2 regions of the Providencia rettgeri genome follow, and region 2 is predicted to be linked to the other one. Evidence: predicted binding sites of a transcription regulator. Region 2 holds the regulator's gene; the other holds the start of a gene.
The links. Region 2 encodes PhoB, which activates phosphate uptake and scavenging genes when phosphate is short. Its sites were predicted from a motif close to CTGTCATAAAACTGNCNNAT; they were not measured.
Positions count from the first base shown of each region.

Region 1: a site for PhoB is predicted at 7,149-7,168, ahead of pstS (phosphate ABC transporter substrate-binding protein PstS). Genes of this name have one in related genera too.

Region 1 is NZ_CP163512.1:3,858,244-3,873,577, reverse strand. It holds gene AB6N04_RS17810 (amino acid ABC transporter permease) at 1-622, opposite strand, end outside; gene AB6N04_RS17805 (ABC transporter substrate-binding protein) at 735-1,574, opposite strand; gene phoU (phosphate signaling complex protein PhoU) at 2,515-3,228, opposite strand; gene pstB (phosphate ABC transporter ATP-binding protein PstB) at 3,242-4,018, opposite strand; gene pstA (phosphate ABC transporter permease PstA) at 4,056-4,937, opposite strand; gene pstC (phosphate ABC transporter permease PstC) at 4,939-5,895, opposite strand; gene pstS (phosphate ABC transporter substrate-binding protein PstS) at 6,005-7,048, opposite strand; gene envZ (two-component system sensor histidine kinase EnvZ) at 7,454-8,785, opposite strand; gene ompR (two-component system response regulator OmpR) at 8,782-9,501, opposite strand; gene greB (transcription elongation factor GreB) at 9,616-10,101, opposite strand; gene AB6N04_RS17760 (Tex family protein) at 10,271-12,601, shown strand; gene feoA (ferrous iron transporter A) at 12,960-13,190, shown strand; gene feoB (Fe(2+) transporter permease subunit FeoB) at 13,219-15,334, shown strand, end outside.
Region 2 is NZ_CP163512.1:20,815-36,148, forward strand. It holds gene AB6N04_RS00080 (MetQ/NlpA family ABC transporter substrate-binding protein) at 1-510, opposite strand, end outside; gene AB6N04_RS00085 (isopenicillin N synthase family dioxygenase) at 760-1,794, shown strand; gene AB6N04_RS00090 (cystathionine gamma-synthase family protein) at 1,843-3,126, shown strand; gene AB6N04_RS00095 (AAA family ATPase) at 3,178-6,861, opposite strand; gene sbcD (exonuclease subunit SbcD) at 6,863-8,083, opposite strand; gene phoB (phosphate regulon transcriptional regulator PhoB) at 8,320-9,009, shown strand; gene phoR (phosphate regulon sensor histidine kinase PhoR) at 9,033-10,343, shown strand; gene brnQ (branched-chain amino acid transport system II carrier protein) at 10,836-12,161, shown strand; gene ggt (gamma-glutamyltransferase) at 12,438-14,204, opposite strand; gene AB6N04_RS00125 (hypothetical protein) at 14,414-15,034, opposite strand; gene AB6N04_RS00130 (peroxiredoxin C) at 15,233-15,334, opposite strand, start outside.

The sequences.
Region 1 (15,334 bases), 510 kb from region 2:
GGCGAGACACATAAGATAGCTCCGCGACACCAATCGCCATAGTTAACGAGGAGTTTTTCACGACATTCATATATTGACCGAGTAACGGTGGCATGGCGATTTTGACCGCCTGAGGTAATACCACTAGTTTCATGGCTTGCCATGAGGTCAGTCCCAGAGCGAATGCGGCATATTTTTGCCCTTGACGTACACCGCGGATCCCCGCACGAATTTCTTCAGCAATAAATGGGACAGTGTATAACGTTAATCCAATAAAACCGGCTAAAAACTCAAAGGAAGGCCAGGCAACCGTTAGCCCTAGAATAACAATTTCATGGGGAGTATTTAGCCATTCCATCGCCGCAGAAGGAAGAATTTCCCCCGAGGCGAAATACCAGAAAAATAACTGCACCAACAAAGGCGTGTTTCTAAAAATAGAAATATAGATACTCACTCCCCAACGCAGAGGAGCTATCTGGCTATCCTTTGCTGATGCAACTAAAAAGCCTAAAAAGGTAGCGGCAATAATGGTGCAAACAGATATCCAGACGGTTAAAACAAAACCATAACCAAACCATTCAAGGTACTGCGGCGCTAATAAATGCGCAGACCAAAAATCACCACTAACAAATTTCTCAAACATAGTTCACGACCTATTTCTTTCACGTCCTGTGATTAAAAACTGACCCCGTATAACCAAGAACCCCGCACAGTGTGCAGGGTTTCAACTTACTGAGTACTTATACCATTACCGATTAAGACTGTGGTTGCTGCTCACTCAGTGGGGCAAATTTGAAATCTCCCCGAGGCTGTGCCGCTTTAGTGTCTGGACCAAACCAACGGTTATAAATCACTTGCGCTTTACCGTCTTTTTCCAGTTTCAATAGGGTTTCGTTCACGTTTTCAATTAAACGCGTTTCACCTTTACTCGCAGCCAGCGCTTGATACTCTTTGGTTAAGCTAAACGGTGATATTTCAAAATCCGCTTTCACTTTCTCTGGCAAGTTACCTAATAAGCCAACCAATTTTGCATCGTCTTGCGTAATCGCTTGGACATTACCGTTACGTAGCGCAGCGAATGCTTGCGGAGTATCATCATACGAAATCACTTTAGTATCAGGGAAACGTTCACGCAGCGTTACTTCTTGTACGGTACCTTTGTCTGCACCAATACGCAGAGGTTTGATATCGTCAGGGGTTTTTAATACGCCTTTGCGAGCAATAAATTTTTGCCCCGTTGCGAAATCAGGGATTGAAAAATCAACCTGTTTTGCTCGTTCATCGGTGATCGTGAAGTTCGCACCAATCAGGTCAACTTTACCTGAGGTCAGCAATGGAATACGGTTTGCAGGATTCGTTGGGCGCAGTTCCAGTTTTACGCCTAAACCATCAGCGATTTCCTGTGCGATATCAACGTCATAACCTGCTAGTTTTTTAGTCTGTGGGTCTATAAAACCAAACGGTGGGTTACTATCAAATACGGAAATACGGATCACACCCGCTTGTTTAATATCATCTAATTTATCTGCGCTAGCGACATTCGCTGTCAGCGCCAAACCTGTAAGTAAAACAGTCGTTAGAATACGAGCTTTCATTGAATACCTCTGGCGGTAAATTTATGTAAATCGACCATCACAAGCTATCAACTATCTCTTAGCACTTGAAATAATATTAAATAATATATTTATAACTAAATGGAATAATGAAAGAGTGGATTTATTCACTTCACGAAAAATTAACTGTAAGTAGTGAGCAAAGTAAGAGTTAAAAGTTAAAAGCAATTTTCTAAATAGTTTTTGCTATAGCAATGCGTCGATTGAAGCTATCTTGGGGTGCATACACAAGTATGTGGCTCGAATTGCTAAGACCAGAGGATAAGGCCACAGCTTGAAACCTAACGGGATTAATACGCTAAATAGTTCGTGTTGTGGCTAGGCGGCAAGCAAGGGTATCTCGGGGAGCATACACAAGTATGTGGCTCGAATTGCTAAGACCAGAGGACAACACCACAGCTTAAAACCTAACGGGATTAATACGCTAAATAGTTCGTGTTGTGGCTAGGCGGCAAGCAAGGGTATCTCGGGGAGCATACACAAGTATGTGGCTCGAATTGCTAAGACCAGAGGATAAGGCCACAGCTTGAAACCTAACGGGATTAATACGCTAAATAGTTCGTGTTGTGGCTAGGCGGCAAGCAAGGGTATCTCGGGGAGCATACATCAGTATGTGACCCGAATTGCTAAGACCAGAGGATAAGGCCACAGCTTGAAACCTAACGGGATTAATACTCTAAATAGTTCGTGTTGTGGCTAGGCGGCAAGCAAGGGTATCTCGGGGAGCATACATCAGTATGTGACCCGAATTGCTAAGACCAGAGGATAAGGCCACAGCTTGAAACCTAACGGGATTAATACTCTAAATAGTTCGTGTTGTGGCTAGGCGGCAAGCAAGGGTATCTCGGGGAGCATACATCAGTATGTGACCCGAGTAGCCGAGCGAAGCCAACACCGCCACAGCACGAAATATGACGAGTATTTATTTGTTAGTGAGCATTTTCTCAAGATTATCCCCACCCACATGTCGGAAATCCTGCCCCTTCACATAGTAGAAAATAAACTCACAGATATTTTGGCAGCGGTCGCCGATACGTTCTATTGAACGGGCACAGAACAGCGCCGTTAATACGCTTGGAATTGTGCGCGGGTCTTCCATCATATAGGTCATTAGCTGACGGACAATTCCTTCATACTCTTGATCAACTTTTTCGTCTTCACGGTAAATACGAATCGCTTCTTCGAGATCCATGCGTGCAAACGCATCCAGCACATCATGCAGCATTTGCACTGTGTGACGACCTAGTGATTCTAAACTAACCAAAAGGGGCTGATGTTGCTGCGAAAATTTCTCCAATGCGGTTTGGCAGATTTTATCCGCAACGTCACCAATCCTTTCCAATTCTGCGATGGTTTTTGAAATGGCCATAATCAGACGTAAGTCACTCGCCGTTGGCTGGCGCTTGGCGATAATTTTGACGCACTCTTCATCAATCGCCACTTCCATCATATTAACTTTATGATCATTTTCGATAACTTCGCGCGCTAGGGCTTCATCCTGGTTATGCATCGCCGTAATGGCTTTGGTGAGCTGTTCTTCAACCAGCCCCCCCATCGTCATTAATTCAGTATGGATATGTTCCAGTTCCGCATTGAACTGCCCAGATATATGTTTATTGTGATTCAGCGTATCCATCGTCGGCTCCATATCAACCGTAGCGGCCAGTAATATAATCTTCAGTTTGCTTCATTTCTGGGGTGGTGAACATTTTATCGGTATGATTAAACTCAACCAATTCACCTAAATACATAAATGCCGTGTAATCAGAACAGCGTGCCGCCTGTTGCATGTTGTGGGTAACAATCACGACGGTATACTCTGATTTTAATTCACTGATTAACTCTTCAATACGCCCCGTGGAAATGGGGTCCAATGCTGAACAGGGTTCATCCAATAATAAAACCTCTGGACGAATGGCAATACCGCGCGCAATGCACAGGCGCTGTTGCTGACCACCGGATAAGCTGTAACCGCTTTGGTGCAGTTTATCTTTGGTTTCATTCCACAACGCCGCTTTGGTTAATGCCCACTGCACGCGCTCATCCATTTCCACACGAGATAATTTTTCAAATAAACGCACGCCAAATGCAATGTTGTCATAGATAGACATCGGGAATGGCGTTGGCTTTTGGAATACCATTCCGACTTTTGCACGTAATAGGGCAATATCTTGTTTGTCAGTCAGAATATTTTGACCATCCAATAAGATTTCGCCTTCCGCACGTTGTTCGCCGTACAGTTCATACATTTTATTAAATGTACGTAATAACGTGGATTTACCACAACCTGATGGGCCGATAAATGCTGTCACTTTATTTTTTTCAATGTCTAAAGAGATATTCTTCAGTGCGTGAAACTTTCCATAATAGAAATTGAGGTCACGGACTTTAATTTTACTGTTTGCAATTTCGTTTGCATTAATCATGGTTACTTTCTCTCTAAATCTTTATTTATCCGGGCGCTTAGTGTTTTTTCTGTGCAAACACAACGCGGGCAATGATGTTAATCAGCAGGACGCACAAGGTGATTAACAGCACCCCTGCCCATGCAAGTTCTTGCCATTCGGAGAATGGGCTCATTGCAAATTTGAAGATAGTCACAGGTAAGTTAGCAATGGGTTCGCTCATATCTGTACTCCAGAACTGGTTCGACAGTGAAGTAAACAGGAGCGGTGCAGTTTCCCCCGCGATACGCGCAATTGCTAGCAAGATCCCTGTAATAATCCCGGATACAGATGCTTTTAGCGTAATCGATAAAATCATTTTCCATTTTGGCGTGCCAAGTGCATAAGCCGCTTCACGCAAGCTATCAGGTACCAGCTTCAGCATATTTTCAGTGGTACGAATAACGATAGGAATTTGCAACAGTGCCAATGCGATTACACCCGCCCATCCAGAAAAGTGTTGCATTTGTGCGACCACAATGGTGTACACAAACAGGCCAACAACAATAGATGGTGCTGATAACAAAATGTCGTTAATAAAGCGAGTTACTGAGGCTAACCATGATTTACGACCGTATTCTGCTAAGTAGATCCCCGCTAAAATGCCTAAAGGTGTACCAATCACCGTTGCCCATAGGATCAATAAACCACTCCCGACGATAGCATTCGCTAAACCACCGCCTGCGGTATTTGGGGGAGGCGTCATTTCGGTAAATAGATTGAGGGACATGCCATCAATCCCTTTGGTCACCGTCGAAAATAAAATCCACACTAACCAGAACAGCCCAAATACCATGGTCAACATTGAGATAAGCAACGCTATTCTATTAACTTGGCGACGCCATGCTTGGCGGCGGGCGCGCTCTTTCTCATTGACAATAAAAGGTTGAGATTCTGACATATTAACGCCCCTCATTCTTCGCTAGACGCATGACCATCAACTTGGAAATCGCCAACACAATAAACGTGATGACAAACAGGATAAGTCCAAGTTCCATCAGCGCTGAAGTATGTAAGCCGCTTTCAGCTTCGGCAAACTCATTCGCCAGTGCAGAGGTAATACTGTTTCCTGGCATAAAGAGGGATGCGCTATCGAGTTGGTATGTATTACCAATCACAAAGGTTACCGCCATGGTTTCACCCAATGCACGTCCTAACCCTAACATTACCCCACCGATGACCCCATTTCGGGTATACGGCAGTACGATATTCCAAATCACTTCCCATGTGGTACAGCCAATCCCGTAGGCTGACTCTTTCATCATCACAGGGGTCTGTTCAAAGACATCCCGCATAACAGACGCAATATACGGAATGATCATAATCGCAAGGATAACCCCTGCGGCTAAAATACCTATTCCGAATGCGGGACCGGAGAATAATTCACCGACAATCGGGACACTCGACATCACGTTGCCGACAGGTTCTTGAAAGTATTCTGCAAATAGTGGTGCAAAAACGAATAGCCCCCACATCCCGTAAACGATACTGGGAATGGCAGCGAGTAATTCAATTGCAATCCCTAATGGACGTTTTAGCCAGTTGGGCGCAAGTTCAGTTAAGAATAGTGCAATACCGAAACTGACAGGGACAGCGATAATCAGAGCGATTAACGAGGTAACAATGGTGCCGTAAATGGGTACAAGGGCACCAAATTGTTCCGCTGGAGCATCCCACTCTTTGGTCCATAAAAACGAAAACCCAAATTTCTGCATACTTGGCCAAGATGCAAAAATAAGGGAAATAATAATGCCACCAAGCATTAACAAAGTGATTAGCGCGGCAATCTTTACCAGTGCACCAAAAATGACATCACCTGATTTGCTGGGAGCTCTAAATGCCGTTGTTTTTTCGGCCATGCGCTTTGTTCTCTTTCCATTCCTACATGTTTTGTAGGATTGCGTTACAACAATGAGCGGGTAAGCCCTGTTCCTCAGCACTTACCCGCCATTTCCAACCCGAGGTACATTAGAATAATGCTTTACCTTGGCTATCTTTAATTTCTGTTTTCCATGCTGCACGAACGGCTGTTACCACTTCTGGAGGTAAAACGGCGTAATCCAGAGCTTCCGCTTGTTTACCGCCTTTATCGTACGCCCAGTTGTAGAAGTCGAGAACCGCTTTGCCTTTTTCCGCATTGGCTTGTTCTTTATGGACTAAAATAAACGTCGTTGATGTGATTGGCCATGCATTTGCACCATTACGGTTAGTCAAGTCTTGAGCAAACGACTTCGACCAATCAACTTTTTTCGCTGCTGCACTGAAACTTTCACCAGTAGGTGACACCGCTTCACCATCCGCAGAAACTAGCTTAGTATACGCAAGATTATTTTGTTTTGCGTAAGCATATTCAACATAACCGATAGAGCCTGGTAGACGCTGTACGAATGCCGCAACACCGTCATTACCTTTACCCCCTACGCTGTTTTTCGGCCAGTTAACGGTTGAACCCGCACCAATTTCATCTTTCCAATTTGTGTTCACTTTTGATAAGTAGCTGGTAAAGACGAATGTTGTACCTGAGCCGTCAGAGCGTCTTACCACTGCGATTGCTTGGTCTGGTAAATTAACTTTCGGGTTTAATTTTGCAATAGCTGGGTCATTCCATTTAGTGATTTTACCTAAATAGATATCACCTAATGTATTACCATCTAAGGTTAATTGACCTGATTCGATACCTTTGACGTTAACTGCCAATACCACACCACCGATAACGGTAGGGAATTGGAACAGACCATCTTCTTTGAGTTTTTCATCCGTCAATGGCGCATCAGATGCACCGAAATCAACGGTTTTTGCATTGATTTGTTTTACACCACCAGAAGAACCGATCCCCTGATAGTTTACTTTATTACCTGTTTCTTTCTGATAAGAGTCTGCCCACTTTGCATAAACTGGAGCAGGGAAGGTCGCGCCAGCTCCGGTCAGGCTGGTAGCAGCAAAAGAAGACATTGCGGTCAGAGATAAAGTTGCTGCCAATACGCTTGCTAAGGTGGTACGCGTCATTTTCATAATCCCTCCGGGGATGTATAGAAACAATCAAGTATAAAATTGTTGGGTGTATGTCACGGTAGGAAAAATAGGACAATTTAGTTACGACAACATGTCGTTTTTATGACAGTTTTATGACAATTGATTATTTTTTCACTGAAGGTAAGGTAGAACTCGGAAGGATAAAAATAAAAACACAGTAAATTCAATAGAATAAAGGGAGATTACATCAATATATGCTTGAAAAAGAAAAATGACAGGCTGTCATAAAAGCGAAAATTTTTTTCCTACAACCATAAAGTCATACTCAAAACAATTTGTGTCACAGCCGACAACGCGGCGGTGCAAAGTGTGAAGCGTAAAGGGATAGCTCAAAATAGTTCAAGTTATAGGCAACCCCCCTACAACTTAAACTATGACGAGATATCAATCTTCTTTCTCTTTTAGAGGGAGCAACGCTCTAATCGCAAATCCCCCCCGTTCGCTTTTATGGATCTCAATGCTCCCTTCATGAGCATCTACAATACGGCGAATAATTGCCAGCCCCAAGCCTGTTCCTTTGTTGCTTCGCGCTTTTTCGCCTTGCACAAACGGTTGGAATAAGCGGTGGATATCTTCGTCTTTAATACCTGCGCCGTCGTCTTCCACTTGGAACCACACAAAATCCTCAGTTTTCCCACTGCTCACTTTGATCCAGCCATTTCCATAGCGATAAGCGTTCACAATCATATTGGTGATTGCACGCTTAATGGCCAGTGGATTGCCGTTAACAATCATTGAGCCCGGTTCTAACGCCGTTTCAATTTCGCCGACCACGTTACTTTCTGCATTGACGGCTTCCATTAGAATCGCGTTGAGGTCACAGAATTCCATGTCCATCTCTTGCCCTGTTTTCAGGTAAGACATGAATTGACCGATAATCGCATCACACTCTTCAATATCTTTATTGATAGACTCTGCCAGATAGCTGTCTTCTGGACTCATCATTTCTGTGGCTAAACGAATACGGGTTAATGGTGTTCTTAGGTCATGGCTGACCCCTGCCATTAAAATAGTTCGGTCATTTTCAAGGGTTTTGATCCCGGCGGCCATGTGGTTAAAAGACCGAATTGCAGCTCTAACTTCAGTGGCCCCCTTTTCTTGCATCGGGGGCAAGACAAAGCCTTTTCCTACCTCCCCTGCGTGGTATTCCAATTCAAGCAATGGCTTGTTTTGATAACGAATATACAGCCACACTCCGGCAAAAATAGTAAGGAAAATCGTTAAGGTATACCGAAAAACAAGGGAAAACTGGTTTTGACCGATTTCAGTTAGAGGAACTCGAACCCAGATATCAGGGGCGAGGTACGACGTTAACCACAAAATCGGGTATTCACGCCCGAGTTCAAGGTGAACATTCGCCTTACCCCCTAAGTATTGTGACATGTGCTCGCTCAGAAAATCATACTCTTTGGCCCAATTCAGCCCTTCTTCCATTGCCGCTGAATGGGCATAGAACGTAATACCCAATTCATTATAGATTTTCTTACGCAACGCGGGAGAGACCCGCACTGAGGTTCCATCTTGCAGAACCATTTTCTCGGTCATCAATGTTCTTACTTCGTACGCAAGGACTTTATTGAATTGTTGTAAGCTTGGCATCACAACAAAATTCAATACCACCATGTAACTGGTCACTAAGCTCGCGAACAGCAACGCTACAAATAAGAATAACGAACGAGAAAATGTACTACGTCGTGAGAACCTCAGTCGCTTCATGCTTTACTTCCATCTGGAACAAACACGTAGCCCAAGCCCCAAACCGTTTGAATATAACGTGGGTGCGCAGGGTCTTCTTCAACCATGCGGCGCAGGCGCGAAATCTGAACGTCGATAGAACGTTCCATCGCACTGTACTCGCGGCCTCTCGCTAAGCTCATTAGCTTGTCACGAGATAACGGTTCCCTTGGATAAGAAACCAATACTTTTAGTACCGCAAACTCACCACTGGTCAATGGCATATTTTCATCACCTTGGAACATTTCACGGGTTCCAAGGTTCAGTTTAAATTTACCGAAGGTAATGATTGCATCATCTTGAGATGGTGCCCCTGGTAATTCATTCGCTTGACGACGTAATACGGCGCGAATACGTGCAAGCAATTCACGTGGGTTGAATGGTTTTGGAATATAATCATCCGCACCAATTTCTAAACCAACGATACGGTCAACTTCCTCACCTTTAGCCGTAACCATAATGATAGGGATAGGGTTATTTTGGCTACGTAAACGACGGCAAATTGATAAACCATCTTCACCTGGAAGCATTAAATCTAACACAATCAGATGAATAGATTCCCTCGTCAGGATCCGGTCCATTTGTTCAGCGTTCGCAGCACTCCTTACCTGAAAGCCTTGTTCAGTGAGGTAACGCTCCAGCAGTGCACGTAAACGCATATCATCATCGACGACAAGAACTTTATAACTTTCCTGCATTTTGTAGCCCTCAAGATGTGCATCTTTCAAATTATTGTTTTAAATGTGAACAAAAACACGTTTAATGTTCACTAATTTACCATTAACCATAGATTTAATGAATCATTTTACGCTTCAGACGGTTAGTGGCTTATAGCTTATTTCTAAAATAAAATAGGTTACTATCCCGCCCGGCGTATTCACCGTGATTTCATCATCAACCTGCTTACCAATCAGGGCCCGTGCTACAGGAGAGTCAATTGAAATCCATTGTTTTGCCGGGTTGAACTCATCTGCACCAACTATGCGGAATATTCTGATATTTTCATTATCATCTTCAAGTTTAACCCATGCGCCAAAAAAGACACGGCCTTCTTGGCGAGGATCTGGCTCGATAATCCTGAGTTGATCTAGCCTTTTGGATAAAAAACGAATGCGTCGGTCTATCTCACGCAACCTTTTTTTCCCATAAATATATTCTGCGTTTTCTGAACGATCTCCTTGTGCCGCAGCTTCTGACACGGATTGAGTCACTCTAGGTCGTTCTTCTTTCCACAGATACTTTAGCTCTTGGTCGAGTGCGTCCCAACCCTCACGCGTTATTAATAGACTTTTCGCCATAACCTTAGAATATTAGTCAATAAATACAACAATTATAATATTTTATAGAACATAATCTGAGACTTTCCTACCAATAGACCCAAATTCAGTCTGGAAATTCTCGCTACCACCAAGTATAACAGTGCAGTAAATTTTTTAACTGTTCTTTCAGTAGGTATTTAAACACGACATGAATGAAACTCTAAGCCAAATTATTGCAACTGAACTGCATGCCCAACCGAAACAGGTTTTTTCAGCCATCACGTTATTGGATGAAGGCAATACTGTCCCGTTTATCGCGCGTTACCGTAAAGAGGTTACCGGAGGGTTGGACGATACTCAGCTTCGCCAGCTGGAAAGCCGCTTAGGGTACTTACGCGAACTGAACGACCGTAAACAGACCATTCTTAAATCCATTGAAGAGCAAGGTAAATTAACCCCTGAACTCGCCGCTGCGATTGATACCACGCTGAATAAAACCGAACTTGAAGACCTCTATTTACCGTATAAACCGAAACGCCGTACCCGTGGTCAGATAGCCATTGAAGCAGGCCTTGAGCCGTTAGCTGATACATTGTGGACAGATCCTAGCCAGTCTCCTGAAACGCTTGCTCAAAATTACATCGACGCAGATAAAGGTGTTGCAGATGTGAAAGCGGCTTTAGATGGCGCACGTTATATCCTGATGGAGCGTTTCGCCGAAGATGCTACCTTATTAGCGAAAGTTCGTGACTATATTTGGAAAAATGCTCACCTTGTCTCCTCGGTTGCAGAAGGAAAGCAAGAGGAAGGGGTGAAATTTAGCGATTACTTCGAACACCAAGAACCAGTTTCTCAAGTCCCTTCACACCGCGCACTGGCCATGTTCCGTGGTCGTAACGAAGGGATTTTGCAGCTTTCATTAAACTGTGACCCGCAATTCGATGAGCCGCCAAAAGAAAGTTACTGCGAAGAAATCATTACTCGCCATTTAGATGTGCGTTTGAATGATGCCCCAGCAGACCAGTGGCGTAAAGCGGTGATCAGTTGGACATGGCGCGTCAAAGTGCTTTTGCACTTGGAAACAGAAATAATGAGTTCTCTGCGCGAAAAGGCAGAAGAAGAAGCTATTAATGTTTTCGCTCGTAATCTCAGTGACTTGCTAATGGCGGCACCAGCTGGAATGCGTGCAACGATGGGTCTCGATCCTGGTCTACGTACTGGTGTAAAGGTCGCGGTTGTGGATGCCACTGGAAAACTGATCGCCACCGATACCATCTACCCGCATACGGGACAAGCCGCGAAAGCGGCAACTATTGTGGCGGCATTGTGCCAAAAACATAACGTTGAGTTAGTGGCAATTGGCAACGGTACTGCATCCCGTGAAACAGAGCGTTTCTTTGCACAAGTACAAAAACAGTACCCAGAAGTGACGGCGCAAAAAGTGATTGTCAGTGAAGCTGGCGCTTCAGTGTATTCCGCCTCTGAACTGGCTGCACTGGAGTTCCCAACCTTAGATGTGTCTTTACGCGGTGCTGTGTCTATTGCCCGTCGCCTGCAAGACCCACTGGCTGAACTGGTTAAAATTGACCCGAAATCTATCGGTGTAGGTCAATATCAACATGATGTTAGCCAAACCCAACTTGCCCGTAAACTGGATGCTGTTGTCGAAGATTGCGTAAACTCCGTGGGGGTGGACTTAAATACCGCATCAGTTGCCTTACTCACCCGCGTTGCAGGCCTGAGCAAAATGATCGCACAAAACATTGTTGATTGGCGTGATGAGAATGGTCAGTTTAATGACAGAAAACAGTTACTGAAAGTGGCACGCCTTGGGCCTAAAGCCTTTGAACAGTGTGCGGGGTTCCTGCGTATCACCAATGGTGAAAACCCACTGGATGCGTCAACGGTTCACCCTGAAGCATACCCTATTGTTGAAAAAATTCTGCAAACTGTTCGCCAACCACTGAAAGAAATTATGGGTAACTCACAAGTGCTTAATGCACTGAGTCCCCGTGATTTCACCACTGAACAATTTGGGGTGCCAACAGTCACAGATATCATCAAAGAACTGGAAAAACCAGGACGCGATCCCCGCCCTGAGTTTAAAACAGCCACCTTCGCAGAAGGTGTCGAAACGATGAATGACCTCGTTTCTGGCATGATTTTAGAAGGCGCCGTGACTAACGTGACCAACTTTGGGGCATTTGTGGATATCGGCGTTCACCAAGACGGTTTAGTACATATATCTTCATTATCCAACAGTTACGTCGAAGACCCACACAAAGTCGTGAAAGCTGGGGATATAGTGAAGGTAAAAGTCTTGGATGTGGATATTCCCCGTAAGCGTATCGCCCTTACCATGCGTTTGGACGAACAAGCAGGTGAGTCTAGCAATGGGCCTCGTAAAGCTGCGCCTGCACAAGATAAAAACGCACGTAAAACAGCGGCTCCTCGAGGTAATTCACGCCAAAATACAAACTCATCAGGTAATAGCGCCATGAGCGATGCGCTTGCCGCCGCGTTTGGCAAGAAACGCTAGTCTAATTAAGACCAATACCCCAATAAACTTATTGGGGTATTGTCTTTATCAGAAATATCTTCGCCACTATATAAATAAACTCAATATACTGTACAAAAACCAACCTACTTGATTCTTTTCCCACAATCCCCACATCAGCGAAAAAACACCGTCAACTCCATGCTTCGTTGATCCACATCAAGTCAAAATGACGAAAAAAGAGGCTAAATATAATAGAAGATGGATGATTATGATTCTCATTGTTAATTAGATTTATTTTTGTTTTACTCAACGTTTTTCTTGTAGATAGAAACTTTTCTAACAATAATTATCAGTATCATTATGAATTAAATCGTTAGGAAGAGAATAGGAAGACACCATGGCTATACTTCCTCAATGCAGTTACAAAATTCTGGGTTTTTCCCCCGAAATCAGCCCTGCATATCGTCAAAAATTATTGTCTCTCGGTTTATTGCCGGGCTCCGTTTTTAAAGTGGTGCGTTTAGCGCCTTTTGGCGATCCTGTTCAAATAGAAACCCACCGCGTCAGCTTAGTGCTACGCAAAAAGGATCTCGCCCTACTAAACCTTGATGAAGCGCCTACCGCTTAAGTCTTCTTTTTTATTATTGGCAAACACTATGAAACGATTGACTATCGGCTTAATTGGTAACCCCAATGCAGGTAAAACAACTCTTTTTAACCAGCTAACAGGGTCAAGACAACGCGTCGGTAACTGGGCAGGCGTCACGGTTGAGCGCAAAGTTGGCCGCTTCCACACGGATGACCACAAAATTGAGCTTGTCGACCTCCCCGGCACCTACTCCCTCACCACGATTTCTGAGCAAACCTCCCTCGACGAACAAATTGCCTGCTACTTTATTTTAAGTGGTGAAGCCGACATGCTGATTAACGTTGTTGATGCTTCGAACCTTGAGCGTAACCTCTACCTAACACTACAGTTAGTTGAATTAGGCGTGCCATGTATTGTCGCCCTGAATATGTTGGATATTGCCAAAAGCCAACACATTGATATTGATATTGCTGAACTGGAAAAACAACTGGGTTGTCCAGTTATCCCAATGGTTTCAACTCGTGCCACAGGTATCGATAAATTGAAAAAAACCATTGATACTCATCCGCAAAATAACCAAAAAGCCCTTGTTGAATATCCACCACAATTATTACAAGCTGTTGATTCATTGTCTGAACAAATCTCAGCTCAACAATTTAGCCACCAACAACGCCGCTGGTTAGCTTTGCAAATCCTTGAAGGGGATATTTATAGTCGACAACGCGCTGAAATTTCTGACGCGCAATTACAAGTCACTCGCCAGCAGCTCAATGAAACGCTAAATGAAGAGCCTGAACTATTAATTGCCGATGCCCGTTATCAATCCATCGCCACCATCTGCCAAGGGGCGATCAACAATAGCGCAGCTGAACCTAACCGCCTAACGCAATCTCTGGATAAATTTATCCTCAACCGCTGGTTAGGTGTGCCAATTTTCTTGTTTGTGATGTACCTAATGTTCGTCCTTGCCATCAATATTGGTGGCGCTCTGCAACCTTTCTTTGAGGGAGCATCAGAGGCTATATTTATTCATGGTATTCAATGGGTTGGTGCATACTTTAGTTTTCCTGATTGGCTCACTATCTTCTTGGCTCAAGGTGTTGGTGGCGGTATTAACACCGTTCTGCCATTAGTTCCACAAATCGGGATGATGTACCTGTTCCTTTCCATCCTTGAAGACTCAGGCTATATGGCACGTGCGGCTTTCGTGATGGATAGATTAATGCAGGCGCTAGGTTTACCGGGCAAATCCTTTGTGCCATTAATCGTCGGTTTTGGTTGTAACGTCCCGTCGATTATGGGCGCTCGTACCCTTGATGCGCCACGAGAAAGGCTAATTACCGTGCTCATGGCACCATTTATGTCTTGTGGTGCAAGGCTAGCAATCTTTGCGGTATTTTCCGCGGCTTTCTTTGGTAAAAATGGCGCGAGTGTGGTGTTCTCCCTGTATATTTTAGGAATTGTCGTCGCTATCCTCACAGGGCTTTTGCTTAAACACACACTCATGCGTGGTGAAGCATCACCATTTGTGATGGAGTTACCGGTTTACCACGTTCCACACGCTAAAACTTTATTAATTCAAACCTGGCAACGCTTAAAAGGTTTCGTGGTACGCGCGGGTAAAGTCATCGTCGTGGCGAGTATCTTTATTGGTGCCTTAAATAGCTTTTCATTTTCGGGTAAACCTGTTGATAATATTAATGATTCGGCGCTAGCCTCCGTCAGTAAAGTGATCACCCCAGCATTACAGCCTATCGGTGTTCATGCGGATAATTGGCAAGCAACGGTCGGTTTAATCACGGGTGCAATGGCAAAAGAGGTGGTCGTTGGGACACTTAACACTCTTTATACCGCTGAAGCCATTACATCAGAACCCTTCGATGCAGAGTCCTTTAGCTTATGGGATGAACTGGAAGATGCGGTATCTGAAACATGGGACAGTTTAAAAGAAACGTTCACCTTGAGTGCGCTATCAAATCCTATTGAAGCCAGTAAAGGTGATGGGGAAATGGAATCTGGTTCTATGGGCACCATGGCCGCGAAATTTGGTTCCGGTATTGCTGCTTATAGTTACCTGATTTTCGTCCTGCTCTATGTTCCATGTGTGTCGGTGATGGGAGCTATCGCCCGTGAAACCAATAAAAGTTGGATGAGTTTCTCCATCTTTTGGGGGTTGAATGTGG
Region 2 (15,334 bases):
AGCCTGATTAAAGTCAGGTTTTAAGGTAATGAGTTGGGCTTTTTCAAGTAGTTTTAGCGCTCGTATATGGTTGGCGGCATCATTGGGAATGGCCACAAGGGCTTGTTTAGGTAAATCTGTAAGATTTTTATATTTTACCGAATAGATCCCCATAGGTTCAAAGTAGGTGGTGGAAATTGCTGCAAGTTTATTATTATGACTCTTATTAAAGTCTTTTAAAAATCCCCATGATTGAAATGCATTTACATCAACGTCTCCATCAATGGTCGCAACATTCAGGGTTATTCCATCATCAATGATTTTGACATCTATGTCTAAGTTAGCCTCTTTGGCACTCGGAGACTGTGCAATAAATTTCCAAATATCAGCATCGCTACCATGGCTACCAATAATAATTTTTTGCAATGTTTGCCCTTGCTGAGTTGTTTTATCGGTTGAATTTTCCTCTTGTGAACAAGCGGTTAGGGTAGAAAATGACAAAGCTAATAATAATGCAGATATTTTTTTCATTTGATTATCTCTAATAATTTTTTGTTGAGATATCTAATCAAACAAAAATAGCTTTTTATAAATAATATTTTATTCATTCTCTAATTTTTTAGTTATATGCTGAAAATACACGTAGGCTCATTCAAAATGGTTATATGGATATAGTTTTAAATTATTTTTAGCAATATTTATTGTGGTATCTAATCAGGAATTAAATATAACGTGAAAATTCTTCACCATTTAAGTAAAAATTTAAGAGGTTGATTAATTATGTCTTTAACGCAATTGCCTATTATTGATTTAAGCGAACTTGATAACCCTGAAACCAAAGACGATTTTTATAAAAAGCTGCGTTTTATTGCCCGTGAAATCGGGTTCTTTTATTTAGTCGGACATAATGTAACTCCTGAGTCTCGTGAACAATTATTAGCCACGACAAAGCGATTTTTTGCTTTACCAAAGGCAGAAAAAGAAGCCATTTCGATGGCGCATTCCCGGCATTTTCGTGGCTATACGGCTTCTACCGAAGAAAGCACTCGAAATCAGCCTGATTACCGTGAACAAATAGATATTGGTGAAGAATTACCTGCCCTCGAACTGACAGATAGCGACCCAATTTGGTTTAATTTACATGGACCAAATCAATGGCCACAGGCGTTACCTGAGTTAAAAGAACAAGCCCTTGCATGGCAAAGTAATATGCGTGCGATAGCGGTGAAACTCATCAAAGCATTTTTAGTGGCTTTAGAGCTCCCAGAAAACAGTTTTGATCACATTATTGCTGAGCCTGCTCAACATCTATTGAAACTCATTCACTACCCGGCTAGAGAAGATAATAATGATGGAGAACAAGGGGTAGGGGCACATAAAGACGCAGGGATTTTAACCTTATTATGGCAGGATAATAGTGGTGGCTTACAAGTCGAAACGGATAATGGCTGGATTGATGTTGCGCCATTGGAGAATGCATTTGTGGTAAATATTGGCGAAGTTTTCGAATTAGCGACCAATGGCTATTTACGTGCAAACGTACATCAAGTCGTGAGAAAGAAAAATAGTGATCCCCGTTATTCCATTGCTTATTTTATTACTCCGAGTATTTTTGCTGATGAAGTCCCCTTATTAACCTTGCCAAGTTATTTAGCACAGCAAGCTTTAGGACCTGATAGTGATCCACTCAATCCTTTATTTACTAATTTAGGAAAAAATGTGATTAAAGGTCGTTTACGTTCACATTTAGCTGTAACACGCCGCTTTTATCCTAAGGAATATGCGCAAATAATAAATAACAGTAATATTCTATAACTCACAGAATAAATTGATATTAAAAAAGAAAATAGGTTGGAGCCAAGTATGCCAGATCAAAGTTATAAAAAGGACTTAAATGGAAAGGCATTATTCCCTGAAACCTTAATGATGAGCTATGGGTATGATCCCCAGCTTTCAGAGGGGTCAATTAAGCCACCCGTTTTTCTGACGTCTACGTTTGTATTTAAAACGGCTCAGGAAGGAAAAGATTTCTTCAATCTAGTGAGTGGGCGCACACAAGCGCCTAGCAATCAGAAACAGGGGCTTGTCTATTCGCGGTTTAATCACCCGAACAGTGAAATTGTTGAAGATAGATTAGCGTTGTATGAAGGGGCACAAAGCGCAGCGTTATTTTCTTCTGGTATGTCAGCGATCACTACCTGTCTGATGGCAGTGTTGCAACCAGGGGATATATTGTTGCATTCGCAACCCCTGTACGGCGGAACAGAAACCTTATTTCTTAATACGTTAAAGCGCTTTGGTATTACGTCAGTGCCTTTTCAAAACGGTTGTGATTTAGCCGCTGTTTTAGAGGCGGCAGCTAGTGTGGAACAAAACCAGAAAATTGCAGCAATCTATATTGAAACACCCTCAAACCCGTTAAATACATTAGTCGATATTGAATTATTGAGCCAAGCGGCGAAACAAATTGGTCAAAAACAAGGTGGGCAAGACCCATTATTGATTTGTGATAATACGTTGCTAGGCCCAGTATTTCAAAAACCACTCCAATTAGGTGCAGATTTAAGTGTGTACTCACTAACTAAATACGTAGGCGGTCATTCAGATCTGGTCGCAGGGGCAGTTGCTGGCAGTCATCAGTTAGTAAAAAAGATCAAAGCACAACGCAATGCCATTGGAACGCAACTAGACCCGCATTCAAGCTGGATGTTAGGTCGCTCTTTGGAGACGCTACAACTGCGTATGGAGCGGGCAAATGACAGTGCACAAACGTTGGCTGAGTTTTTACATCAGCACCCAAAAGTGAGCAAAGTGCATTTTCCTGCATTTTTTCCGAAAGACAGTGTGGAATACCGAGTTTATCAAAAACAATGTACTGGCGCAGGTTCAACTTTTTCAATTAATGTTGGAAAAGATGAAGCAGACGCATTTCGGTTTTTAGATAACCTCGCTATTTTTAAATTAGCGGTAAGCTTAGGGGGAACGGAATCATTGGCGAGTCACCCTGCCTCGACAACGCATTCAGGCGTTGCATTATCAGTGCGTGAAAAATTAGGGATCAGCGATAATTTAGTGCGCTTATCTATTGGTATTGAGAATGTAAACGACTTAAAACACGCATTAGAGTTAGCGTTAGACGCCATTTAATTCCGTGAGTATTCTGGAGAGGAGTTGGCCCGTTCCTCTCCATTTTTATGATTAATTGATACGATATTGAGATGGGAGTTCGCTAAAACCAAGGCCATTGGCTTTTTTCACGCTAATTTGCACAGGAATACGTTCTTTCATCGCTTCCACATGGCTAATTACGCCAATCATTTTCCCTGATGCATTCAGGCTTTCAAGGGCATCTAGGGCAATATCCAGTGTTTCGGCATCCAAAGTCCCAAAACCTTCATCTAAAAATAGTGACTCTAATTGTGTCCGGTTGCTGACCATATCTGAAAGTGCCAGTGCTAATGCCAAACTGACGAGAAAGCTTTCCCCACCAGATAAGGTTTTGATATCTCTGACAGAATCTGCTTGCCAGCTATCAATGACTTGTAATTCAAGATTAGCTTGATGGCTGCGTTGCAATATATAGCGCCCATGGAGTTTATCAAGTTGTTGGTTAGCTAACGTCACTAAGCAATCAAGGGTTAAACCTTGTGCGTAGCGGCGGAACTTATCTCCTTCAGCGGAGCCAATTAGTGCATTTAAATAACTCCAATCATCGTAAATGAGTTGGCTTTTTTCTATTTCTTGCAGTAAATCTTGTTGCTGGTGACGCTGTTGTTTATCGGTATCTAATCGATTGATAATTTGCCCTTGCTGCTGGTTATATTGTTTTATTTCTTCGTCGAGCGCCGTGACAATTTCGTGTAATTGCGCTTCTGAAAGTGATGAGAAATTTGCTGCACGTTGCTGATTAAGCGTGTCAAGTGCCAATAAACCTTCTTGATGGCGCGTTTCGCTCAGTAAAAGGTTTTGGCTAACTTGCTGTTTTAACCCTTCTAATTGCTGCTTTTCTTCGATATTTAATAATGCATCAAGGAAAGTTTGTTGCGTGCTAAATGGGCTTTGCGCAAGTGCCTCATCAAATTGGCTTTGAGCTTGTTGATAAGCCAGTGTCGATTTGTTTGTCCCTTCAATAACGCTCTGTAAGCTACCATTAAGCAAGGCGATGGCTTTATCTCTTTCGTTGAGTTGCTGACTGAGCTGGTCCTGAACTTGGGAAAGTGCTTCTTGTTGCGTATTGAGCTGCTGAATAAATTGAGAAATAGGTCGCCCTGAAAGTTGCGTTTTGCGCTCAGCAGTTTTTTGTTCGAGTGCTATATTAACTTGATTAAATTGTGTTTTTTCTTTCTCAAGTTGCAGAGCGAACTGCTTTAATTGTTCGGATTCTGATGTAAGCGTGGCCCTTGTCACCTCAATTTTTTGGCTTAGCACCTGCGCCGCCATTTTTTGGCTGTTATAAAATTCACCCCGTTGCGCTATTTCACTGATCCATTCATTAAACTTTGAACTTTCAGGTAAGCTCAGCGCAAACGGCGCTAAAGCGACTTGCAATTGTTCAGTTTGTTTATTCTTGCGTTGCTGTAGCTGAACCTGTTCCTTTTGCAATTCCTCAAATAGTTGAGTCTGATATTTCAAGCGTTCTTCAACTAATAAAAGATCGGCTTGTTGCCGGTTGAAAAGCGTCTGTTGTTCGTGTTGTCGCTGTTTAGCTTGCTGGTATTCACGTTCTAATACCGTGAACGCATGTGCTATTTTTTGCTGCTCTGCCAGTTTAGCCGTCAACTCATTGATAAACGCAGTGACGGCTTGCTCATTTTGAGCTAATTCAGGTGTAAGTGCTTGCTCACATGTTTTTTTCCAACTGCCAGCTAAGGCCTCAAGGTGGGCTGTGGTTTGTTGCAACTGCTGTGCTTGTTCTTTTTGACGCTGTTGCTGGGTCTCCGATAGTGTGACCAGCTTAGCTTGTTGCTGCTTAAGGTTATCAAGTTGCTCAGTTAACTGTATTAGTTGCTGTTGGGTATCACTTGGGTGAATGGATTGGTATGCCTTCACGGCTGGGTGCTCGGTTGAACCACATAATGGGCACGGCTTCCCTGAAACAAGCTGCTGGCGTTCTTGTTCCAAACTGACAATTTTCTGCTCTAATTGGTATTTTTCATTGGTTAGTTTGATGCGCGGGGTTAACTCATTGATTTGAGAGTCGGTTAGTTCCCATTCTTTTTGTGTTTGCGCGCTTAACCGCATTAAATCCGTATGCTGTTGAGTGTGTTGCTGTAATTGTGTTTTTGTCGCAAGGCATTGGGATAGCATTAATGGCAATAGTTTCCCATGCTGTAAACGCGCTTGCAGTTGCTCAATGTGTTGATGAACAGAATCAATGTCATATTTTTCTTGATTGGTTTTGTATTGCTGCTCTTGTTTTTTAAATGTCAGCGTATCATTTTCCAACATAGATGCCGTTTGCATTAATTCTGTGGTGCGTTTTTGCTTATCCGTTTGCAACTGCTCAATCTCATTTGAGAGACTTTGTTGCTTTTGCGCAACGGCGTTAAGTTTGTCTGCAAGCTCAAATATAAACTGTCCTTGTTGTTTCCAACTGGCGATTTGGGCACTAATTTCACCCTCTTTTTGTTTTTCTTGTAAAAATATATTTAGCTGATTAAGTTGAGCAGTCCCTTGCTGGATTTGGTTTTGTGTTTCATTTACCCATCGCTGCTTTTCCTCAAAAGCCGTTTGTTTATCTGCGACTTGTTGTTTTAATTCATATTGTTGCTGCGTCAATTGTGATATTTGGTTATCAAGAGGGCGAACGACTTCTTCAATCAGTTGATTTTGTTGTTTTACAAAATCAATATGTTGGCGATAGTCATCCTGTGATTGGATAAGGGCAGCTTGCAGGGGAATTCGTTCAGCTTGTTGCTGTTGCAGATTAAGTTGCAACTGCTGTTGTTTTTCTGTGTATTCAGAAAGTTGCCGTTGTAGGCGTTCAATATCTTGCCAAAGCGGGCGCAGAGATTCTGCGGGCTCACTCTCCGATAGCTTTTTCAGTTGAGGCTGTGCGGCTTGGTATGCAATTTGCGCATTTTTCAGTTCATTATCCAGTGACTGAACCCGCACTGTGAGTTGGCGGTGCTGTTGCCACCAATTGAGTTCGTGTTGATGTTGTGTGCGCTTTTGTTTTATTTCGGTTTCTTGTTTAATTAATGTATTGAGTTGTTCAACCAGTGCTTGGTGTTCCGATTCTGTCAGTAAGTTAATACTTTGCGCCCTAGCTTTAAGTAAATCTAAATCGGTTTTCGCTTGCTTGTGCTGATTAAAAATAGATTTTGAAATCTGGCTATAGATTTCTGTGCCGGTAATTTCTTCGAGTAAATCTGCGCGCTCTTTTTCTGAGGCATTTAAAAAAGCAGCGAAGTCCCCTTGTGACAACAAAATCGACTTGGTAAAGCGCCCAAAGTCTAACCCTGTAATTTTGGCAATTTGGTCGCGGATTTCAGACACTTTCACAGTTATAATTTTGCCATCAGCTACTTGAGCAAGTTCCGCTTTTGGTGGTTGTAAGTTGCCATCTGCTTTATTGCCTGCACGGCGTTGACTCCAGAATGCACGGTATGCCGTGCCTTTGACTTCAAACTCGACTTCCGCAAGGCACTCGCCCGTATGGCGTGTCATTAATTCATTTTGACTTGCGGAAATTGAATCTAACCGTGGTGTGCGATGGTATAAAGCCAGACAAATTGCATCTAATAAGGTGGTTTTCCCCGCCCCTGTCGCGCCTGTGATGGCAAATAGCCCCTGACTGGCAAACGGTTCTTCCGTAAAGTCAATTTTCCATTCGCCTTTGAGGGAGTTAATATTTTTTAGACGTAAGCTTAAGATTTTCATATTAATTACCTTCCCCTTGCTCGTGGCGTAATGCGTCATAGGACTGCTGGAAAAGTTGAACGAGACGCTGTTCACGCTCAGGATCTTCAAGGTTTTCTTCGCTAAGGCGGCGCAAGAAAACGTCTTTTACGGTTAATTCATTTAGCGTTTCGTTGGCTAGCGCAAGGTTTTGTCCTTGTCTTTGTTTTCTCGCTCGACGCAGCAACACCACTTCAACGGGAAGAGACTGAGTTAACGCTTCGATGCGCTGTTGAATGTCTGCCAGATAATCTTGAGAGGCCACTTCAATATCTAACCAAACCGCATTTTCCCCTTGGTAGTCCTTCCATGTATTTATTTGCTGCTCTATCTCTTTTAATGATCCTTTGATGGTTTGTAGCGGCTGAATAACAGGGATCGCTAATGGGGTAATTTCAGTTAATGCACTGCCTGAAAAAGTCACCAAACAGACGCTTTTTGGCTGGGTAGTTTCATCAAAGCTGAGCGCGATAGGGGAGCCGCAATAGCGAATATGTTGTTTCCCACCAATAACTTGAGGTCGATGTATATGACCGAGGGCAATGTAATCTGCTGGAGGAAATGCCCCTGAAGGGAAGGCCTCTAATGTACCGATATAAATATCGCGCACGGAATCGGTCAGTTCTGCGCCAATGACGGTTAAGTGCCCTGTGACAATAATCGGGATATCCACGCCCAACGCTTCACGCTGTTCGAGAGCCAATTGGTAGCTAGATTGGTAATAGTCATGAATTGCGGTTTGTAGGGAAAGTTGTTTTTCTTCAATACTTTGCCCAGCAACGCTAAGTTGGATATCCCGAGGGCGTAAAAAAGGGATCGCACATACCAGCCCAATAGGTTGAGCTTGTTTATTCTGTAGAGTGATAACATGCGGTTCACTACCCGAGGTAACTACCTGCGTATTGAGGTAGCTTAATAATGCACTGGATTCATTCAGAACAGATACTGAATCGTGGTTACCGCTTAATATGACCAACTGACAACCCGTTTTTTGTAAATCCACTATAAATTTATTATATAACTCACGGGCATAGCTTGGTGGTGATCCTGTATCAAAAATATCACCAGCAACGATGATGGCATCAACCTGATAGTGCTCGACTTGGCTCACTAACCAATTTAAAAAGTGTTGGTGCTCAGGGGCACGGCTTTTCGTAAAAAAGTATTGACCAAGGTGCCAGTCAGAGGTGTGAATAATGCGCATGAGCCATCAATCCTATCTTCAATGAAGGGTATAAATTACTGCAATTGAGTATACCTTATCCTATCAAAACCTCGTGATATTCTCGTGTTATGGCGGAATTATTTCACTTAGATGACATTTACCCGCTAATATAAGGAGAAATATCTGTTTTGCTGATAGGTATTCATAATTCTGTCATAAAAGTGACGCATAATGCGTTCACGTTAACAATGTCCTCTTATTTTACAGGAACAATCATGGCAAGACGCATTCTAGTAGTTGAAGATGAAGCGCCCATCCGAGAAATGGTTTGTTTTGTATTAGAACAGAATGGTTTTCAGCCGATTGAAGCTGACGATTATGACAGCGCAATTGCACAGTTAGTTGATCCTCTACCTGATTTGGTTTTATTGGATTGGATGATCCCCGGTGGATCTGGGCTTCAAGTGATTAAACATATGAAGCGCGATAGCGCTACTCGCGATGTCCCTGTGATGATGTTAACCGCTCGTGGGGAAGAAGAAGATCGTGTAAAAGGCCTTGAAGTCGGTGCGGATGATTATTTAATTAAGCCGTTTTCCCCGAAAGAGTTAATTGCTCGTGTTAAAGCTATTTTACGTCGCATCTCACCGATGTCGACGGAAGATATCATCGAAATGAATGGGTTAACCTTAGACCCAACTTCCCACCGTGTGACGAGTAATGATACCCCGATTGATATGGGGCCGACCGAATATAAGCTTTTGCATTTCTTTATGACGCATCCTGAACGTGTTTATAGTCGCGAGCAGTTATTGAATTATGTGTGGGGTGCGAACGTCTATGTCGAAGATAGAACGGTGGATGTACATATTCGGCGTTTAAGAAAAGCACTAGAGACTGAAGGTCATGATAAAATGGTGCAAACAGTACGCGGTACAGGGTACCGTTTCTCTGTTCGTTATTAACGACAAACTGGGGAGAGACATGCGTGCTTGAACGCTTATCGATTAAACAGCTGATTTGGGGACTGTTTTTATTTATCTTACCTGCGCTAATTTTGTCCATTTTTATTGGGCACTTGCCTTGGCTATTAGTTATTTCATTGTTGGCAGCCCTAGCGTGGCACAGTTATAACTTACTGAAACTGTCTTATTGGCTTTGGTTGGATAAAAGTATGCTGCCACCGGAGGGAAAAGGGGGGTGGGAGCCGATTTTTTACGGTATTTACCAGATGCAGCAGCGTAACCGTAAACGTCGCCGTGAATTAGGGCAACTCATTAAACGCTTTCGTAGCGGCGCTGAATCCTTACCTGATGCTGTTGTGATGATGACTACCGAAGGCAATATCTTCTGGTGCAATCGTCATGCGCAGGCGCTGCTAGGTTTTCGCTGGCCAGAAGATAACGGTCAACATATTTTCAATCTATTGCGTTATCCTGATTTTAGTCGTTACTTTTCAATCAAAAGTTATGACCGGGCATTAACCATTGAGCTCAATAGCGGGGAAATTGTTGAGTTTCGTATTTTGCCTTATACCGAGGGGCAGTTATTGATGGTGGCGCGCGATGTCACTGAAAAACGTCGCTTGGAGAAAGCACGGCGGGATTTTTTTGCTAACGTAAGCCATGAACTGCGCACGCCTCTTACCGTTATTCAAGGGTATCTTGAGGTGATGGATGACCAAGAAGGTATGCCTGCCGTTAATAAAAAAGCGCTGAACGTTATGCAAGAGCAAACTCACCGGATGGACAATTTAGTTAAACAGCTTTTGCAGTTATCCCGTATTGAAATTGCCCCGCAAATCAACCTTGATGAACAGGTAAACATTCCCGTGATCCTCAAAATGATTGAGCAAGAGGCAATAGGTTTAAGTCAAGGTCGTCAGCAATTTGAGTTTAATATCGATGAATCACTGCAAGTACACGGCAATGAAGAGCAATTACGTAGTGCTGTGGCAAACTTAGTGTATAACGCCATTAACCATACTCCTGAAGGGACGAAAATTCGTATTGATTGGCAAAGAACCAGTAATGGTGCACGGTTTAGTGTGAAGGATAATGGACCAGGGATCCCTTCGGAGCACCTTCCTCGCTTAACTGAGCGTTTTTACCGTGTAGATAAAGCTCGTTCACGGCAAGGTGGTGGGGGAACAGGGCTTGGGTTAGCCATTGTGAAGCACGCCGTTCAACACCATAGCAGTCAGCTAGTCGTGACCAGCCAAGTCGGTAAAGGCAGTGAGTTTTCATTTACCTTGCCGCCAGTATTAATTGTTGATGATAAAAAACTGAAAAAAGCCTAAATAATTCCACTTTATTAATAGAATCAATTTATTAATAGAGTGGTTTCTGCTTCTACTTCTATGTATTAATTCTATTAATGGATTATTGCTTTTACATTATTCTATTAATTAATGATTTTAAAATCATATGTCCTATCTGTTAGCAAAAAAAGTGAATGATAAAATGAACGGTTGATTATTTTTCGAACAAATCATATAACGAGTATTGGGATTTTACTGAAAGTAATCACTGCTTCTGAAAATTAGTTTAGTTATTTCTTCTTGTTTTAGGGTTTGCTATTGCCTTTTTGCCCTATAAAAGTTCTACTTGTTGTCAGTTATTGGCGATTTTTTCTGTTTTTTGATTTTTCGTTTTGTCTTAGGCAAACAGGCATACTTTTTTATATTGTTAACAGTATGTTTATCAGAATTCCATCTCGCTATATATATTTCAAAGGGTTGCTAAGTGCATGCCCGTAAATTTCCATTTCCGTTACTAAAAATTAACATAATATGGCTCATCGTTTATCATCAAGAGATATCATCGCATTAGGTTTTATGACCTTTGCGTTATTTGTCGGGGCAGGAAATATCATTTTTCCACCGATGGTTGGCTTACAGGCAGGGGAACAAGTTTGGACCGCCGCACTTGGCTTTTTAGTGACCGGTGTCGGGCTACCTGTATTAACGGTTATCGCATTAGCGAAAGTGGGGGGCGGGATTGAAGCACTGAGTACGCCTGTAGGTAAAACAGCAGGTTTGTTGCTAGCTGTTGTTGCTTACCTATCGGTCGGTCCGCTTTTTGCTACACCAAGAACCGCTACCGTATCGTATAAAGTGGGGATCGCACCGTTATTTGGTGGCGAATCTGATATGTTACTGCTTATCTATAGTGCCATTTACTTTATATTGGTTATTGGTATCTCACTGTATCCGGGTAAGCTATTAGATAGCGTCGGGCATATTTTGGCCCCCGTTAAAATGTTGGCGTTGGCGATCTTAGGTGTCGCAGCAGTAATGTGGCCAGCAGGTGATCCTATTCCTTCCACGATAGAATACCGTGATATGGCCTTCTCTAATGGTTTTATTAACGGCTACCTTACGATGGATACCCTCGGGGCGATGGTGTTTGGTATTGTTATCGTAAATGCAGCGCGTTCGCGGGGGATCGAAAACTCTTCATTACTCACTCGTTATACGATGTGGGCGGGCTTAATTGCTGGGGTGTTGTTGACGCTGGTGTATTTATCCCTGTTCAAACTGGGGGAAAACAGCGGTTCACTGATCCCGAATCCAGAAGATGGCGCAGATATCCTGCACATCTACGTACAATATACCTTCGGTGGCTACGGTAGCTTCTTCCTTGCGGTATTGATTTTTGTGGCCTGTATGGTGACCGCGGTTGGCTTAACCTGTGCTTGTGCGGAGTTCTTTAGCCGCTATGTGCCGATATCTTACCGTAAACTGGTGTTGATCCTTGGTATTTTCTCCATGGTGATCTCAAACTTAGGATTAAGTAAGTTAATTGCTGTCTCACTGCCTGTGTTAGTGTCAATCTACCCACCTTGTATTGTGCTGATTTTATTGAGTTTCACATTGAAATGGTGGAAAAATCCAACAGTCGTTATTGCACCAACCATGCTAGTCAGTTTTGTGGTTGGCTTAATTGGTGCCGTTAAAGCGTCTGAGCATTTGAAAGGGTATATCCCTGAATGGATGACTGCGATGCCATTGTATAAACAAGATTTAGTTTGGGTATTACCAACACTGGTTGTGCTGGTCGTCGCAATTATCTGTGATAAGTTCGTCTCACCAGCAGCGCAACATAAAGAAGCGTAATCAAGCTAATATACTGAATTTTTAACGAATAAGATGAAGAGAGTAATCAGTTTTATCTCTCTTCGTTGGTGAACTCAAGTCACCCCGTCATTAAGGCGGGATGAGGTTGTTGACAAAGTGGGATAAAAGCGTGGTTTTTCCCACTTTGTGTTATCAGGTGAAAATCAATGTATTGATTTTCCTTATTTTTTCAAAACCTATCCAACCTGCCGCCAAACATGTTATGTTTGTCAGCAGTCTGACCCCGTCATTAAGACGGGGTGACTTATTTAGTTGCTAATCAACACCAACTGCGCTCCCCGCAGGTCGGCGAACATCGTTAGAGCCGTAAATAAAGCCTTCGCGTACTTTGCCAGAAACTGCGGAGTCATTACCTGAAGATTTTGCGCTAACCCCCGCCCCATCTGGAATGGCAACCATAATCAGCTCAGCAGCTCCCCAAGGGGTTTGCTCAACCATCTTATAGCCCATCTTATCGAGAAGGGCTAAGCTATCTTTCGAGATACCGCGCTCTTCATAGTACACTTCATCAGGCAGCCACTGGTGGTGAATGCGCGGTGCATTTACCGCTTCTTGTGGTGGCATTCCGTGGTCAATAATATTTAACGCCGTTTGCAATGTGATAGAAATAATACGCGATCCTCCAGGGGAGCCAAGTACCAAGAACACTTTACCATCTTTGGTGACAATAGTTGGGCTCATTGATGAGAGTGGGCGTTTACCCGGTGCAATAGAATTTCGTTCACCTTGCACTAAACCATACAGGTTTTTCTCTCCAACTTTAGTGGTGAAATCGTCCATTTCATCATTGAGGAAGAATCCTGTTCCCGGTGGGATAACCACGGAACCAAATCGACCATTAATTGTATAGGTGGTTGAAACCGCATTTCCTTTTTCATCGACAACGGAGTAATGGGTTGTTTCCGGTTTTTCGTGTGGCCCCATACCCGGCTGAACTTGTGTTGAAGGTGTGGCTTGGTTTGGCTTGATCTCTTTACGCAGTTGTTCAGCGTAGGCTTTACTTAACAGCTTTTCTGTTGGGTTATCGACAAACTCAGGGTCGCCAAGAAAAGTATTTCTGTCCATATAAGCGTGGCGCATGGCTTCAGTGAGGGTATGAATATACTCAGCAGAATTGAAACCCATTTTTTTAAGGTCGTAACCTTCTAAAATATTTAAGGTTTGGCAGATAGTTACACCGCCAGAGCTCGGTGGTGGAGCCGAGATAAATTGGTAACCTCTATAGGTGCAGCTGACTGGTGTTGTATCTGTGATAGTGTAGTCAGCAAAATCTTTGGCGGTAAGTATGCCGCCGTTTTTCTTTGAGGCTTCCTCTACCACTTTTGGAATTTCACCTTCATAGAAAGCGGATGGACCCTGTTGGGCGATTTTTTCAAGGGTATTGGCTAAATCGGTTTGTACCAATAAATCGCCGGGTTGGAAAGCACTCCCGTCAGGTTTTAAAAAAATACGCGCAACTTCAGGGTCTTGTTTGAAGCGCTCAGTCGTAGTATCCAGTACATCTGTATCTGCACGCGTTAAGATAAACCCTTCTCTTGCAAGCTTAATGGCAGGTTCCATGACTTGCTGGCGGCTCATTGTGCCATATTTTTCTAATGCATAATCGAGACCTTTTACAGTACCCGGCACACCAGAAGCGAGGTAGCCATATAAACTCGCGTCTTTAATCAGTTTTCCGTCTTTATCGAGATACATATTTGCGCTTGCCGCGGCTGGTGCTGTTTCTCTAAAATTAATGAATAAATCCTTTCCGTCAGCCAAGTGAATGGTCATAAAACCGCCACCACCAATATTACCACAACACGGGTTAACAACTGCTTGGGCATAGCCAACCGCTACTGCGGCATCTATGGCGTTTCCGCCTGATTTAAGAATATCAGCACCAATTTGTGAGGCTAAGTGTTGAGATGAAACGACCATGCCTTTTTGAGCTTCAACGGCAGGTTCTGATGCTGCAAAGAGTTGATTTGAAAATAATAAGGCAAGTAATAAAGTTGCAGGGCGTAATGATGTTTTGATCATTCGTATCTCCCAGTTAAGGTCAGGTTTGAGGTAACACAAATTAATTACATGAATAGTTTGTTAATTATTTGTGTTTTTAATGTATAGCATAAAATAGTATAGAACGTTGAATATTTGAGTTAAGAAGTGTTAACTGGGTAGGGTTATTTATGAACAGGAGAAAATGTAAAACGTGTAGGAAAAGGGCTCATAAAGAGCCCATAAAATAATTATTTTTTATTAAACAATGAGATATGAACCCAACCATTATTTGTTAAAACAAGAGGGCTTTGCTGTGCACGTTCAGCTTGTGTTTGTGCTGATTTAATTTGCGGATAAGCCGCGATCACTTTTTCATTTTTTGCCCATGCAGCAACATCTTCAATTTTTTGTGTATAGTTGGCGATAGAGATTTTTTGCCCGCCACGCTCTGCGGGTTCAGTGAAGTTTGTCACTTGGTTAACGACAAGTTTACCAGTACAGAAGCTGCCACGACCTGAAAATTGGGCTTGCTTTTCATCGTAAAATTTTTGCCCTTCGTTAGTCAGTGTATACTCGACGCCATCTCCTGTTTGTTCGCCATTCCACATATCTTTCACAGAGACTTGTTTTTCGCTTTTTGCCAGCAAACCGGCGTCCACTAACGTGTCTAGCTGTTCAATATTGCGATAGCTAAATTTTGTGATAAAACTCGCAGGTATAGAGCCTACATTGATACAAATTGCTTTCTTAGTATCCAGATAATCTTGAATCGATTTCTTGAAGTTACTTTCTGATGCGGTCTGGCTGTTATCGCACCCTGCAAGTAATGCACTAATGACAGTGATTGAGGTGATGAGTTTTAATTTCATTTTCCTATACCTAACGCTGTTATTTATTTGTAATTAAATGATTCAAATTGTAACAGTAATATAAATAAGGAATGGTTTATAGTCTGAGAGATATGATAAAGAGGATATTTGGTGTTGTTTGGGATGTTTCTTAAGAGAGAAAGGCATCAAACAAAAAAGCGGGCAATAAGCCCGCTAACGAAAAACTAAATCAGTTGATTACAGTTTTGCAGAGTTTTTGGTCAGGTAGTCAGCAACGCCTTTTGGAGATGCATTCATACCTTCTTTTCCTTTTTCCCACTGAGCTGGGCAAACGTCACC